One region of the Cellulomonas gilvus ATCC 13127 genome, then DNA from elsewhere that is predicted to be linked to it. Evidence: predicted binding sites of a transcription regulator. Region 1 holds the regulator's gene; the other holds the start of a gene.
What was found. The regulator HrcA, encoded in region 1, represses chaperone genes, less so after heat shock. The targets are predictions, from matches to a motif close to TTNGCACTCGNNNNNNNCGAGTGCNAA.
Positions count from the first base shown of each region.

Region 1 (7,459 bases):
GCGACCGGGCGGCACGCTCGCCGCGCCACACCACGACCGAGCGCTCCGCCTGCCACGGCACCACGCCGTCCACGCCCACCTCGGTCGCGGCCTCGATCGCGAGCTCGTCGCGGTCGCCCTTGGCGAGCGCCTGCACTAGGACCAGCCGGACCTCGGGCTCCGGTTCGCGCAGCACGTGCTCGGCGCGCAGCAGCACACCCTGCGCGTGCACGTCGGCCACCACGCCGACCAGGCGCACGCCCCGGCCGTCGACCACGTCCACGCGCTCACCCGGACCTCGGCGCTGCACGACACCCGCGTGCCGGCCCTCGGCGCCGTCGAGCAGGAACGTGTCCCCCGCCGCGACGTCGTCGAGCCGCCCCGGCTCGACGACGAACACGGGCGCGGTCATCGACCCGCGAGCTTGTCGCGCAGCTTGCCGAACACGCCCTGGTGGTGCGCGGCCAGCCGCGCGTCGGGACGCTCCTCGCCGCGCAGCGCCGCGAGGCGCCGCAGCAGCTCGGCCTGCTCGTCGTCCAGGTCCGTGGGCACCTCGACGTCGACGTGCACGTGCAGGTCGCCGCGTCCGCCCACGTGCAGGTGCCCGACCCCGAGCCCGCGCAGCGTGACGACCTGCTCGGGCTGCGTGCCCGGGCGCAGGTCGATCTCCTGCGGGCCGTCGAGCGTCTCGAGCGTGAGCACCGTCCCGAGCGCGGCCGCGGTCATGGGCACCGACAGCGTCGCGCGCAGGTCGTCGCCGTCGCGTGTGAACACCTCGTGCCGGCGCTCGCGCACCTCGAGGTACACGTCGCCCGCCGGGCCACCGGCCGGGCCGACCTCGCCCTGGCCCGTGAGCCGGATGCGCGTGCCGGTGTCGACGCCCGCGGGCACGTCCACCGCGAGCGTGCGGCGCGAGCGCACGCGGCCCTCGCCCGCGCACTCGGTGCACGGCTCGGGGATCGTGGTGCCGAACCCGTGGCACGCCGCGCACGGCTGGTTCGTCATGACCTGGCCCAGGAACGAGCGCGCGACGCGCTGGACCATGCCGAGCCCGTGGCACACCTCGCACGTGCGCGGGGACGTGCCCGGCGCGCAGCACGTGCCCGTGCAGGTGGGGCACACCACCGCGGTGTCGACCTGGATCTCGCGGTGCGTGCCGAACGTCACGTCCGCCAGGTCCAGGTCGAGGCGCACCAGCGCGTCCTGGCCGCGGCGCGCGCGCGGGATCGGTCCGCGCTGCGCGGACGCACCCGTGGCCGCGCCGAAGAACGTCTCGAAGATGTCCTGGAACCCGAACCCGCCGCCCATGCCGCCGCCGGGCGAGGACGGGTCGGAGCCCAGGTCGTACTGGCGCCGCTTGTCCGGGTTGCCGAGGACCTCGTACGCACGCGAGACGTCCTTGAACCGCTCCTCGGCCTTCGGGTCGGCGCCCGCGACGTCGGGGTGGTGCTCGCGCGCGAGCTTGCGGTACGCCTTCTTGATCTGCTCGGTCGTGGCGTCACGCGGGACGCCCAGCACCTCGTAGTAGTCGGTCATGCGCTCGCTTTCCTGGCGGGCTCGTCGGGGTCACGCGGCCGTGACCCCCGCGTGGTGCGGGATCGGGTGGTCAGCCCGCAAGGATGCGGGTGAGGTACCGGGCGACGGCGCGCACCGACGCCATCGTGCCCGGGTAGTCCATGCGGAGCGGGCCGATCGCGCCGACGCGGGCGATCGCGCCGCCCTCGTCGCCGTACCCGCTGGTCACGAAGCTCGTCTCGACCAGGCCGTCGTGCCGGGTCTCGCGGCCGATGCGGACCGTGACGGTCGCGGCGTCCTCGGCCATGTCGCTCAGCAGGCGCAGCAGCACCACCTGCTCCTCGAGCGCCTCGAGCACCGGGCCGATGCTGCGCGCGAAGTCCTGGTTGCCCCCACGGGCCAGGTTGGCCGTGCCGGCGAGCACGACGCGCTCCTCGCTCTCCTGCGCGAGCGTCTCGGCCACGACGGCCACGACCTGCCGCAGCAGCGGGCCGTCGTCCACCGCGAGCGTGTCCGCGAGGTCCTCGACGACCGTGCGCAGCTCGGCCAGGCGGCGGCCCGCGACGTGCGCGTTGAGCGTGGTGCGCAGCCGCGTGACGACCTCCTCGTCGACCTCGGCGTCCGCCTCGATCGTCCGCTGCTCGACGCGGCCGGTGTCCGTGATGAGCACCACCAGCAGGTGCCGCGCGCCCACGGGGACGAGCTCGATGTGCCGCAGCGCCGAGCGGCGCAGCGACGGGTACTGCACCACGGCGACCTGGTGCGTCAGCTGCGCGAGCAGGCGCACCGCGCGCGCCACGACGTCGTCCAGGTCCACCGCGTCCTCGAGGAACTGCCCGATCGCGCGCTTCTCGGGCGCCGAGAGCGGCTTCACGGTCGCCAGGCGGTCGACGAACATGCGGTAGCCCTTGTCCGTGGGCACGCGGCCCGCGGACGTGTGGGGCTGGGCGATGTAGCCGCCCTCCTCGAGCGCCGCCATGTCGTTGCGGATCGTCGCGGGCGAGACGCCCAGGTGGTGCCGCTCGACCAGCGCGCGCGAACCCACGGGCTCGCTCGTCTGGACGTAGTCCTCGACGATCGCGCGGAGCACGTCGAGCCGACGGTCGTCGCTCATCCGCTGCCTCCTCATGCCTCGCTGGGTAGCACTCACCCCTGCCGAGTGCCAATCGTACGACGACCGCGCGCAGGCTCGCCGGTCGCCATCGGGCCGGCCCCGCAGGCGTGTCGCGCGAGGCGTCGGTTGCCGCCACCTAGGGTGGCGGACCGCAGGAGACGGCGGACGGATCGGAGACGGGCGGATGGATCGGTACGGGTCGGACGTGCTGGGCGGGGGCCGGGCCGAGCACCACCGGGCGCCGCGGGTCTCGCGCCCGCAGGCGGCCGAGCGCGGTCTCGTCGTCGAGGAGGTCACCACCGGGTGGGTGGGCGCCGTCGTGCGCGTCGAGAAGTCCGGCGGGCAGCACGTGGTCGTGCTCGAGGACAGACGTGGCCGGACGCGCACGTTCCCGCTGGGTCCCGGGTTCTGGGTGGACGGCGAGCCCGTGCTGCTCACCGCGCCCGTCACGACGACCGCGCCCCGCGCACCCGAGCGCACCGCGTCGGGCTCGCGTGCCGTGCACGGCGCGGCCGCGCGCGTGGCCCGCGGCAGCCGCATCTGGGTCGAGGGCCGGCACGACGCCGAGCTCGTCGAGAAGGTCTGGGGCGACGACCTGCGTCTCGAGGGCGTCGTCGTCGAGCTGCTCGACGGCGTCGACCACCTGCTCGACGCCGTGCGGGACTTCGCGCCGGAGCCGGGCCGCCGCGTGGGCGTGCTGGTGGACCACCTGCTGCCCGGCACCAAGGAGTCCCGGATCGCGCAGGAGGCGATGCGCACGGCACCCGCAGGCACCGTCCTGGTGCTGGGTCACCCCTACGTCGACGTCTGGCAGGCGGTACGCCCGCAGCGCGTGGGGCTGACCGCCTGGCCCACGATCGAGCGGGGCACCGAGTGGAAGCACGGGATCCTGCGCGAGCTGGGCTGGCCCGCCGACGACCAGGCCGACGTCGCGCGCGCCTGGAAGAAGATCCTGGGCTCGGTGCGCTCCTACGCCGATCTCGAGCCGGCTCTGCTCGGCCGGGTCGAGGAGCTGATCGACTTCGTCACCGCCTGAGCACGCAGGGCCCCGCACCGAGCGGTGCGGGGCCCTGCGTGACGTCGGCGCGTGGGTCAGGCCGCGACCGGCTCGTGGGTCAGGCGGCGGTAGACGTACGCCTGCGCGAGCAGGCCCACCGGGAGCGCGACGAGCGCACCGATGCCGCACGCGAGCGAGCCCACCGCGTTGGCCACGATCAGGCCGAGGAACGTCAGTCCCGCGGTCGCGAGGTTGTTCTTGACCAGCTCGAACGACGCCTTGACGGCATCCACCGGTCCCAGCCCGCGGTCGATCGCGTAGTACAGCGTGAACTGCAGGAACAGTGCCGCGGCGATTCCGGGCAGGTAGAACAGCGCGCACCCCACCGCGGTGAGGATCGCGACCAGCAGCGACGTCAGCACGACGCCGGGCAGGTTCTTGAACTTGAAGAACGCGTCCGGCGTGAGCGCCTCACCGCGCGCGAGCCGCAGCGCACCCTGCACGAAGCCGGCCTGCATGATCGAGACCAGCAGCACAGCGACGAGCGTCGTGAGCGCGCCGACGAACAGCACCGCGAGGAAGTTCGGCCCCGAGCCCATGCTCACCGTGCCGTCGTCGTGGATGACGATGTCGTCGCTCGTCTTGAGGAAGACCGCCGCCAGGATCACGTACCAGATCACGACCACGACGGCGATCGCGACCACGTACCCGAGGATCGCCAGCAGGATCGGGCTGACGTTCTCGGTGAACTTCTTCCAGCCCCACTTGAAGGCCTCGACCACGTCGACGCCCTGACCCGGTGCGCTGCCGTACGAGGCGGGACCGTAGCCGGGCGGGGGCGGCGGGGTGGCACCGCCGGGAGGCGTGGTGTCGCTCATGGGTCTCCTTCAGTCATGGGACGGATCTCCGACCCGGGCAAAGCGAACCGAAGCGGACGGCCGGTGTCAAGAACTCGTGCAGGACCTGTGGACGCCTGACCCAGTAGCCTGCGTGCAGAGACCGGCACCCGGCCGGCACGCACACGAGGAGAGAGCCATGAGCACGACTCCCCCGCCCGACGACAAGGGCTGGAGCGCGCCCCCGCCCCCCGCGCAGCCGTACGCCGCGGCCGCACCCCCGCTGCGCCCCGACGAGGAGAAGACCTGGGCGCTCCTGGCGCACCTGCTCCCGTTCGTCGCGGGCTTCCTCGCGCCGCTCATCATCTGGCTCGTGTTCAAGGGCCGCGGCGCGTACCTCGAGCACCAGGCCAAGGAGTCGCTCAACTTCCAGATCACGCTGCTCATCGCGTACGTGGTCGGCGGGATCCTGACGTTCGTGCTGATCGGCATCGTCGTGATCTTCGCGGCCGCGATCGCACAGATCGTGTTCCAGATCATGGCGGCCATCGCGGCCAGCAAGTTCGAGTGGTACCGCTACCCGGCGTCGATCCGCTTCATCAAGTAGTCCGCAGCACCCGACGGCCGTCCGCACCGCGGGCGGCCGTCGGCGCGTCTCAGGAGCCGAAGCCCGCGAGCTCACGCACCACGAGGTCGGCCAGCAGCCGACCGCGTCGGGTCAGCAGCAGCCGCCGCTCGGCCAGCAGTGCCCGCCCGTCGACGAGCTCGTCGGCCACCAGACCTGCCACGCGGCGCCGCTCGGCGGACGTCAGGGACTCCAGCGGCATGCCCTGCGCGAGCCGCACGCCCAGCATGAGCCGCTCGAGCGCGGCGCCCTCGGCGTCCACCACCTCGCGGCCCGCCGCGGGGCTGAGGCCTGCCGCGAGCCGCGCGTCGTACGCACGCGGGTGCTTGACGTTCCACCAGCGCACACCGCCCACGTGCGAGTGCGCGCCGGGGCCCACGCCCCACCAGTCGTCGCCGCGCCAGTACGCGAGGTTGTGCCGGCACGCGTGCGCGGGCGTGCGCGCCCAGTTCGACACCTCGTACCAGCCCAGACCCGCACCGGTCAGCAGGTCGTCCGCGAGCTCGTACTTGGCCGCCTGGTCGTCGGCGTCCGGGAGCACGAGCTCGCCACGGCGCACCTGCGCGGCCATGCGCGTGCCCTCCTCGACCACGAGCGCATACGCCGAGACGTGGTCCACACCCGTCGCGAGCGCCGCCTCGAGCGACGTCCGCCAGTCCGCGAGCGACTCGCCCGGCGTGCCGTAGATGAGGTCGAGCGACACCGCCAGGCCCGCGTCGCGCGCCCAGCGCACGACGTCGGGGATGCGCGCCGGGTCGTGCGTGCGCTCGAGGGTGGCCAGCACGTGCGGCACCGCGGACTGCATCCCGAACGACACGCGGGTGAAACCACCCGCCGCGAGCGCCGCGAGCGAGGCGGGCGTCACGGAGTCCGGGTTCGCCTCGGTGGTCACCTCGGCGCCGTCGGCCAGGCCCCACGCGTCGTCGACCGCGCGCAGCATCGCGACGAGGTCGTCGGCCGGCAGCACGGTCGGGGTGCCGCCCCCGACGAAGACCGTCGAGACCGGACGCGCGGGCAGGCCCGCCCCGGTCAGGACCCGTGCGCCCAGCGCGATCTCGCGCACCGCGGTCGCGGCGTACGACGACTGGCTCGCACCGCCCCCGAGCTCGACGGCCGTGTACGTGTTGAAGTCGCAGTACCCGCACCGCACCGTGCAGAACGGCACGTGCAGGTAGACGCCGAACGCGCGGTCCTGCGCGCCCGCGGCGACCGACGGCGGCAGCGCGCCGTCGCTCGGTGCGGCGTCGCCGTCGGGCAGGGCGGGGCTCATGCCCGGCACCGGCGCTGCACGGTCACTTCTTCTTGGCGTCCTTGGGCGCGGCGGCGTCCGAGGACAGCGCGGCGATGAAGGCCTCCTGCGGCACGTCGACCCGGCCGATCGTCTTCATGCGCTTCTTGCCCTCCTTCTGCTTCTCGAGCAGCTTGCGCTTGCGCGTGATGTCGCCGCCGTAGCACTTGGCCAGGACGTCCTTGCGGATGGCGCGGATGGTCTCGCGCGCGATCACGCGGCTGCCGACGGCCGCCTGGATCGGCACCTCGAACTGCTGCCGCGGGATGAGGTCCTTGAGCTTGGCGGTCATCATGACGCCGTAGCCGTACGCCTTGTCCTTGTGCACGATCGCGCTGAACGCGTCGACCTGCTCGCCCTGCAGCAGGATGTCGACCTTGACCAGGTCCGCGACCTGCTCGCCGACGGGCTCGTAGTCGAGGCTCGCGTAGCCGCGCGTGCGGGACTTGAGCTGGTCGAAGAAGTCGAACACGATCTCGGCGAGCGGCAGCGTGTACCGCATCTCCACGCGCTCCTCGGACAGGTAGTCCATGCCCTGCAGGTCGCCGCGCTTCGCCTGGCAGAGCTCCATGATCGCGCCCACGAACTCGCTGGGCGCCAGGATCGTCGCCTTGACCACGGGCTCGCGCACCTCGCGGATCTTGCCGCCCGGGAACTCGCTCGGGTTGGTGACGTGCACCTCGGAGCGGTCCTCCATGACCACGTCGTAGACGACGTTCGGGGCCGTGGAGATGAGGTCCAGGTCGAACTCGCGCTCGAGCCGCTCGCGGATGATCTCGAGGTGCAGCAGGCCCAGGAAGCCGACGCGGAACCCGAAGCCGAGCGCGACCGACGTCTCGGGCTCGTAGTTGAGCGCCGCGTCGTTGAGCTTGAGCTTGTCGAGCGCGTCCCGCAGCGCCGGGTAGTCCGAGCCGTCGATCGGGTACAGGCCCGAGAACACCATCGGCTTGGGGTCGGAGTAGCCACCGAGCGCCTCGTCCGCGGGCTTCGCGGCGTTGGTCACGGTGTCGCCGACCTTGGACTGCCGCACGTCCTTCACGCCCGTGATGAGGTAGCCGACCTCGCCCACGCCCAGCCCCTTGGTCGGGACCGGCTCGGGGCTGAT
Region 1 is NC_015671.1:1,355,964-1,363,422, reverse strand. Features, by position in the region: gene CELGI_RS06265 (16S rRNA (uracil(1498)-N(3))-methyltransferase) at 1-391, opposite strand, end outside; gene dnaJ (molecular chaperone DnaJ) at 388-1,515, opposite strand; gene hrcA (heat-inducible transcriptional repressor HrcA) at 1,586-2,608, opposite strand; gene CELGI_RS06250 (DUF3097 domain-containing protein) at 2,793-3,644, shown strand; gene CELGI_RS06245 (hypothetical protein) at 3,701-4,483, opposite strand; gene CELGI_RS06240 (DUF4870 domain-containing protein) at 4,641-5,048, shown strand; gene hemW (radical SAM family heme chaperone HemW) at 5,098-6,336, opposite strand; gene lepA (translation elongation factor 4) at 6,359-7,459, opposite strand, start outside.

Region 2 (7,459 bases), 890 kb from region 1:
GCGATCCGCGAGCTGTTCGACCTGTCGGCCACGCGGTACTACCAGGTCCTGAACGCGCTGATCGACGACCCCGCGGCCCTCGCGCACGACCCGATGCTGGTCAAGCGGCTGCGCCGGATGCGCTCGTCGCGGCAGCGTGCGCGCACCGCACGCCGGCTGGGCGCCGAGGGCTGATCCACCCTCCCGCACGGGTGACGCCGCGCCGGGACACGCCCCAAACCGCCCTCGTGGCGGGACCAGCCAGCCCGGGCAGATAGCCTTCCTGCCGTGAGCAAGGCCGACTACCCCTACCCGGACGACGAGTTCGACGCGCCCCCGGACCCCACGTCCCCCCGCGGCGTGCACCGCGCGCCGCGTTCGGCGTGGAGCCGATGGTGGCCGTTCCTCGTCATCCCCGTGATCGCCGTGGCCGTGGCCTACGGCGCCGTCACGTACGTCTCGCGGGGGAACGACGCGCCCGCGGCACCCGGGGCGAACGAGGACACGACGACGTCGGCGGCCCCCACGAAGAGCACCACGGGCAAGCCCACGGACAGCGAGTCCGACGAGGCGTCGGCGGAGCCCACCGAGACCGAGGACGCGCCCGAGGCGAACCTGAGCGCTCCCGTCGTCGTCTACAACGCCGCCGGCATCCAGGGGCTGGCGGCCACCGCGGCCGGGAAGGTCGAGGCCGCGGGCTTCACCAACGTCACGGCCGACAACTTCGGCGGGACCGCGCCGGCGACCTCGACCGTGTTCTACGCGACCGATGCGGACAAGGCGACCGCGGACCTGGTCGCGTCGTCGCTCGGGCTCACGACCGTGGTGCTCGACGCCGCGCAGGCGGCCGACGGCATCAGCGTCGTGCTCACGCAGGCGCTCCCGTCCTGACCTGACGCGCGCGCCGCGGGGCGGGCGTCAACGGTCGAGCGCGTCGAGCGCCAGAAGCACGTTGGCGGCGCTCCACGCGAGCGGCGCCACGGCCGCCGGCCGCCCGTCGGCCAGGATCTTCTCGGGGATCGACCCCGAGCCGGTGCGGTGCGCGTCGATCGCGTCCAGCCAGGCCCGGGCCGCCTCGTCGTCGCCGTTCTCGGCCGCGACCCACGCGAACAGCGACGTCTGCGGCGTCCACGTGATGCCGTCGTCACGCCACTGGCCCGCGGGCGCCAGGCCCACCGGGCGCCGCATCTGCGCGGCGGCCGTGACGCGCGCCTCGGGCGCCCCGGGGGCGGGCTGGGCCCAGAACGGTGCGCCGACGAACGCCGCGGCCGCGTCCAGCCCGGCGCCGCCGGGCTGGTCCGCCGCGTACCGCGCGTAGTCCGGCCCGAACCGGGCGACGGTCACGCGGCGCAGGTCGGCCGCCGCGGCGGCGGCCGTGGTCGCGCGCGTCACGTCCCCTGCCGCCGTCAGCACCACCCCCGCCTGCTCGAGGCCCCCGACCAGCGGCGCGACCGTGCCCAGCGTGAGCGCGTGCTCGTCCTTCTCCCAGTAGTCGGGCGACGCCGGCGGCAGGCCGTCCGGGCCGAGCTGCGCGAGCGTGGCCTCCACCGCGCGCGCCACCAGCGGGGTCAGGCGCAGTGCGACCGACGTGCGCACCGGACCCGCCGGCACCTGCGCGAGCACCTGGCCCGCGGCCCACATCGCCCAGCCCTGGCCGTCGGTCTGCGCGCGGCGGTCGTCCGGCGGGCCCGAGCCGTCGGGCAGGTAGCGCGCCTCGAATCCGCCGTCGGCGTCCTGCACGCGGCCCAGGAAGTCCAGGATCTCGAGCGCGTCGGTCAGGTGGCCCGTGCGGGCGAGCGCCACGGCACCGAACGCGGCGTCCCGTGGCCACACGTAGCGCCACCGCGGCGACCACCCGGCGACCAGCGCGCCGTCGGGCAGCAGCAGCGTGCGCAGGTCGAGCAGCGCCGTGCGCGCCATGTCCTCGTGCGGGCCACCCGCACCGGGGACCGTGCCGACCGCGAGCCACGCGCGCTGCTCGTCGGCCAGGGTGCGTGCGGCGGTCAGCCCGGGCGCCGCCTGCCCGCCGTCGAGCACCGCGCTCAGGTGCGCGACGCGCGGGTCGAGCACCCGCGTGCCCTCGAGGTACGCGCCGGCCGTGCCCGCCGGGACCTGCGCGACCGAGCCGTCGGGGGCCAGGCCCACGCCGTCCTGGTACAGCTCGACCACCGCGAACGACGAGCGGGGCGCCTCCTGCGCGACGGCCGGCGCCTCGAGCGCGGCGGGCGGCAGCGCGACCGCCAGCACCGCCCAGGCGGTGCCGCCGCCGACCAGCAGCGCGCGCAGTCGCACCCGGCGCACGCGGCGGGTGGTGCGGGCGTCGTCACCAGGCACGAGCGGCACCCTACCGCGCACGCGCCTTGCACTCCGGGGGGTCGAGTGCTAACCATTGGACTTAGCACTCTCCGGTGGAGAGTGACAGAACCACCCGGCCGTCAGGTGAGACGGCGGGCTCGCGGGAACCTGACCGCGCGGCTCGTCGTCGTCCGTCGCGGGCACCCCCGGCCGACCCGAACCGAACGAAGGATCGCTCGCCACATGGCCAAGATCATTGCCTTCAACGAGGAGGCCCGTCGCGGCATCGAGCGGGGTCTGAACGTCCTCGCCGACACCGTCAAGGTCACGCTCGGCCCCAAGGGCCGCAACGTCGTGCTCGACAAGAAGTGGGGCGCGCCGACGATCACCAACGACGGCGTCTCCATCGCCAAGGAGATCGACCTCGAGGACCCGTTCGAGAAGATCGGCGCGGAGCTCGTCAAGGAGGTCGCCAAGAAGACCGACGACGTCGCCGGTGACGGCACCACGACGGCCACGGTCCTCGCCCAGGCGCTCGTGCGCGAGGGCCTGCGCAACGTCGCAGCCGGCGCCAACCCGATCGCGCTCAAGCGCGGCATCGAGAAGGCCGTCGACGCCGTGACGGAGCAGCTCCTGGCCCAGGCCAAGGAGGTCGAGACCAAGGAGGAGATCGCCGCCACGGCCGCCATCTCCGCCGGTGACACCGCGATCGGCGAGCTCATCGCCGAGGCCCTCGACAAGGTGGGCAAGGAAGGCGTCATCACCGTCGAGGAGTCCAACGCGCTCGGCCTCGAGCTCGAGCTCACCGAGGGCATGCGCTTCGACAAGGGCTTCCTGTCGGCGTACTTCGTGACCGACCCGGAGCGCCAGGAGGCGGTCCTCGAGGACGCGTACGTCCTGCTCGTCGAGTCGAAGATCTCGAACGTCAAGGACCTGCTGCCGCTGCTGGAGAAGGTCATCCAGGCCGGCAAGCCGCTGTTCATCATCGCCGAGGACGTCGAGGGCGAGGCCCTGGCCACGCTCGTCGTCAACAAGATCCGTGGCCTGTTCAAGTCGGTCGCCGTCAAGGCCCCCGGCTTCGGCGACCGCCGCAAGGCGATGCTGCAGGACATGGCCATCCTCACGGGTGGTCAGGTCGTCTCGGAGACCGTCGGCCTCAAGCTCGACACCGTGGGCCTCGAGGTCCTCGGCACGGCGCGCAAGATCGTCGTGACCAAGGACGAGACCACGATCGTCGAGGGCACGGGCGACGCCGCGCAGATCGCCGGCCGCGTGGCCCAGATCCGCGCCGAGATCGACAACTCCGACTCGGACTACGACCGCGAGAAGCTCCAGGAGCGCCTCGCCAAGCTCGCGGGCGGCGTGGCCGTCATCAAGGCGGGTGCGGCGACCGAGGTCGAGCTCAAGGAGCGCAAGCACCGCATCGAGGACGCCGTGCGCAACGCCAAGGCGGCCGTCGAGGAGGGCATCGTCGCCGGTGGTGGCGTCGCGCTCATCCAGGCCGGCAAGACGGCGTTCGAGAACCTCTCGCTCGAGGGCGACGAGGCGACCGGTGCGCAGATCGTGAAGCTCGCGATCGAGGCCCCGCTCAAGCAGATCGCGATCAACGCCGGTCTCGAGGGCGGCGTCGTGGCTGAGAAGGTGCGCAACCTCCCCACCGGCCACGGCCTCAACGCCGCGACCAACACGTACGAGGACCTGCTGGCCGCGGGCGTCAACGACCCGGTCAAGGTCACGCGCTCGGCGCTGCAGAACGCGTCGTCGATCGCGGCGCTGTTCCTCACCACCGAGGCCGTCGTGGCCGACAAGCCGGAGAAGGCCCCCGCGGCCCCCGCCGGCGGTGGCGAGGACTTCGGCGGCGGCTTCTGAGTCACCCCGCTCCACCCGCCGGGCGCTGACGCACCCGGCAGCACGACCCAGGACGGGCCGGTCACCTTCGGGCGACCGGCCCGTTCGTCGTGCGCGGCGCGTCAGTACAGCTAGCCTCGGCGTGTGCAGGAGACCGTCGTCACCGTCGAAGGCCGATTCACGCACCACCACCCCGCGGAGCGCGGCACCGTCACGCTCGCGGTCGGGTTCGAGGGACCCGGCCGGGACGACGTGGTGCGCCGCACGACGCAGGCCCACGCGCGCCTGGTCGAGCAGGTCCGTGCGCTGCACGACCCGTCCGCCGGGCCCGTCACGTGGTGGTCCTCGCAGCGGCTGAGCGTGTGGGGGCAGCGGCCGTGGAACAACCAGGGCAAGCAGCTGGCGATGGTGCACCACGCGAGCGTGCAGCTCGAGGTCAAGTTCTCCGACCTCGCACGGCTGGCCGACTGGGTGGAGCAGGTCGCCGCGCTCGACGGCGTCACCGTGCACGGCGTGCGGTGGGCGCTGACCGATCTGACGCGCCGCCGCCTCGTCGTGGACGCGCGCGAGCGTGCGGTGGCCGACGCCGTGGCGCGCGCCCGCGTCTACGCCGGTGCGCTCGGGCTGAGCGACGTGCGCGCGGTCGCGCTCGCCGAGCCGGGCATGCTGGGCGACCAGAGCCGGCCCGTGCCCGCCGAGGCGGGCATCGCGATGACGCGCGGCGCGGCCAAGGAGGCCGACGGCGGCGGGCTCGAGCTCAAGCCCGAGGACATCACGGTCGAGTCGACCGTCCACGCCCGGTTCGCCGCGTCCTGACGCCGACGGCCCGTCAGGTCACTGGCGGTACGACGCGAGGAAGTTGCCGAGCCGCTCGACCGCCTCGGCCAGGACGCGAGCCTCGGGCAGCGTGACGATGCGCAGGTGGTCCGGGTCGGGCCAGTTGAACCCCGTGCCCTGCACCAGCAGGATGTGCTCGCTCACCAGCAGGTCGTAGACCAGGCGCGCGTCGTCGTGGATCTGGTGCACCTCGGGGTCCAGGCGCGGGAACAGGTACAGCGCTCCGGACGGGCGCACGCACGTGACACCGGGGATCGAGGTCAGGCCGCGCCACGCGATGTCGCGCTGCTCGTGCAGGCGGCCGCCGGGTGCCACGAGCGCCTCGATGGACTGCACGCCGCCCAGCGCGGCCTGCAGCGCGTGCTGCGCGGGCACGTTCGCGCACAGGCGCGTGGACGCGAGCAGCTGGATGCCCTCGAGGAAGCCCTTGGCGTGCTCGCGGGGGCCCGTGACGACCATCCACCCGGACCGGTACCCCGCGACGCGGTACGTCTTGGACAGCCCGTTGAACGTCAGGCACAGCAGGTCGGGCGCGATCGACGCGAGCGGGACGTGCACCGCGTCGTCGAACAGGATGCGGTCGTAGATCTCGTCGGCCAGCAGCAGCAGCGAGTGCCGGCGGGCGATGTCCGCGAGCGCCGCCAGGGTCTCGCGCGAGTAGACCGCCCCGGTCGGGTTGTTGGGGTTGATCACGACGAGCGCCTTGGTGCGCGCGGTGATCAGCGACTCGAGGTGCTCGAGGTCGGGCTGCCACCCGGTGGACTCGTCGCACCGGTAGTGGACCGGCTTGCCGTCGGAGAGCGAGGTCATCGCGGTCCACAGCGGGTAGTCCGGTGCGGGGATGAGCACCTCGTCGCCCTCGTCGAGCAGCGCCTGCATGACCATGGTGATGAGCTCGGAGACGCCGTTGCCCAGGAACACGTCCTCGACGTCGAACTGCGGGAAGCCGGGCTCGGTCTCGTACCGCGTGACCACCGCGCGCCGCGCGGACAGGATGCCCTGCGACTCGCTGTACCCGTGCGCGGTCGGGATCGCGGCGATGACGTCCCGGACGATCTGGTGCGGCGCCTCGAACCCGAACGCGGCCGGGTTGCCCGTGTTGAGCTTGAGCACCGCGTGGCCCTCGGCCTCGAGGCGCGCGGCCTCCGTGAGGGTCGCGCCCCGGATCTCGTACAGGACGTCCCTGAGCTTCGCGGACTGGTCGAGCGCGCGCAGGTGCATGAGCGCAGCCTAGGCGCGTCGTTCCCGCGCGGGGACGCGCAGCCCGCTCGCACGCAGGCGGCGGATCAGCTCGCGTGAGTCCACCGGCACGGCGCCGGCCGCGACGAGCTCGTCGTGCATGCGGTCGGGCACGTCGTAGTGGTCCAGGTCGAACGCGCGCTCCGGGATGCCGGTGCGCGCAGCGAACGCGTGCAGCTCGGCCAGCGAGGAGTCGCTGACCAGGTGCGACCACATCCGCCCGTGGCGCGGCCACAGCGGAGGGTCGAGCAGGATCACGGCTGCGCCGGACCCGCCGCGGGCTGGTCCGAGGCCGCCTGCGCGGCCGCGCGTGCGGAGTCGAGGCACGCGAGCTCCTTCTCGAGGCGCTGCAGCTCGGCCGAGACGTTCTGCCGTGCGGGCTCCTCCCACGCCGCACCCAGCGGGGAGGAGAACAGCGACTTGCGTGCGAGGAGCTTGTGCAGGATCCGGACGCGCGCACGCACGTAGTCCTCGGTGGGCAGGTGCGCGTACTCCGCCCGCACGTCCTTGAGGTACGCCTTGTACCGCTGCGGCTCGGTGGCCAGGACGGCCAGGTCCGCGTCGCACAGCACCGCGCAGTCCGGGTCCGCCGAGTCCGGGCTGTGCCGCACCAGCGCGTTGACCAGCTCGTGCACCCGCTGGGCGTTCTCCTGCGGGACGCCGAGCGCGAGCAGCTCGTCGAACGCGACGCGTGCGCTCGCGGCCTCGTCCTCGCCGCCCTTGTTGGCGTACGCCTTCCGGTCCGCGGAGTCGAAGATCGCCCCGTGGTACCAGGCGGCCAGGCGCACCAGGTGCGGCTCGTGGCTCTCCTCGTCGAGCTCGTCGACCCGGACCAGCACGTCCACCAGGTGCTTGACGTTGTGGAACTCACGGCCCGGGGAGGACCAGCGCTCGAGCAGGCGGTCGCCCGCGGCGCGGATCTCCTCGGGTGAGGCCGTGGCCCCGGCTCCGACGACGTTGCGGACGAAGGCGGGCAGCAGCCACGCAGGCGCGTCATGGACGCCCATGGAGAAACCTCACGACGGCGACAGGGACGGGTCATCGTAGCCCTGCCCGCGCGGCCGTCACCCGTCGGTCCCGGGTCCGGCCGCCCGCACCCGGCGTGCCGCTACGACACGCCGGGCGACGGCGGCTTCGTCGGTGTGACCGGCACCTCCACGCGGACCGTGGTGCCACCGCCGGGCGTCTGCGCGAGCGCGACGTGCCCGTCGTGCGCGGTCACGATCGCGGCGACGATGGCCATGCCCAGGCCCGCGCCGCC
Region 2 is NC_015671.1:466,068-473,526, forward strand. Features, by position in the region: gene CELGI_RS02140 (DUF3263 domain-containing protein) at 1-174, shown strand, start outside; gene CELGI_RS02145 (LytR C-terminal domain-containing protein) at 268-870, shown strand; gene CELGI_RS02150 (glycoside hydrolase family 15) at 898-2,313, opposite strand; gene groL (chaperonin GroEL) at 2,518-4,143, shown strand; gene CELGI_RS02160 (SIMPL domain-containing protein) at 4,267-4,938, shown strand; gene CELGI_RS02165 (pyridoxal phosphate-dependent aminotransferase) at 4,957-6,180, opposite strand; gene CELGI_RS02170 (DUF4031 domain-containing protein) at 6,190-6,456, opposite strand; gene CELGI_RS02175 (HD domain-containing protein) at 6,453-7,205, opposite strand; gene CELGI_RS02180 (sensor histidine kinase) at 7,307-7,459, opposite strand, start outside.
Region 2: groL (chaperonin GroEL) is a predicted target of HrcA. The motif match lies at 2,339-2,365, and genes of this name have one in related genera.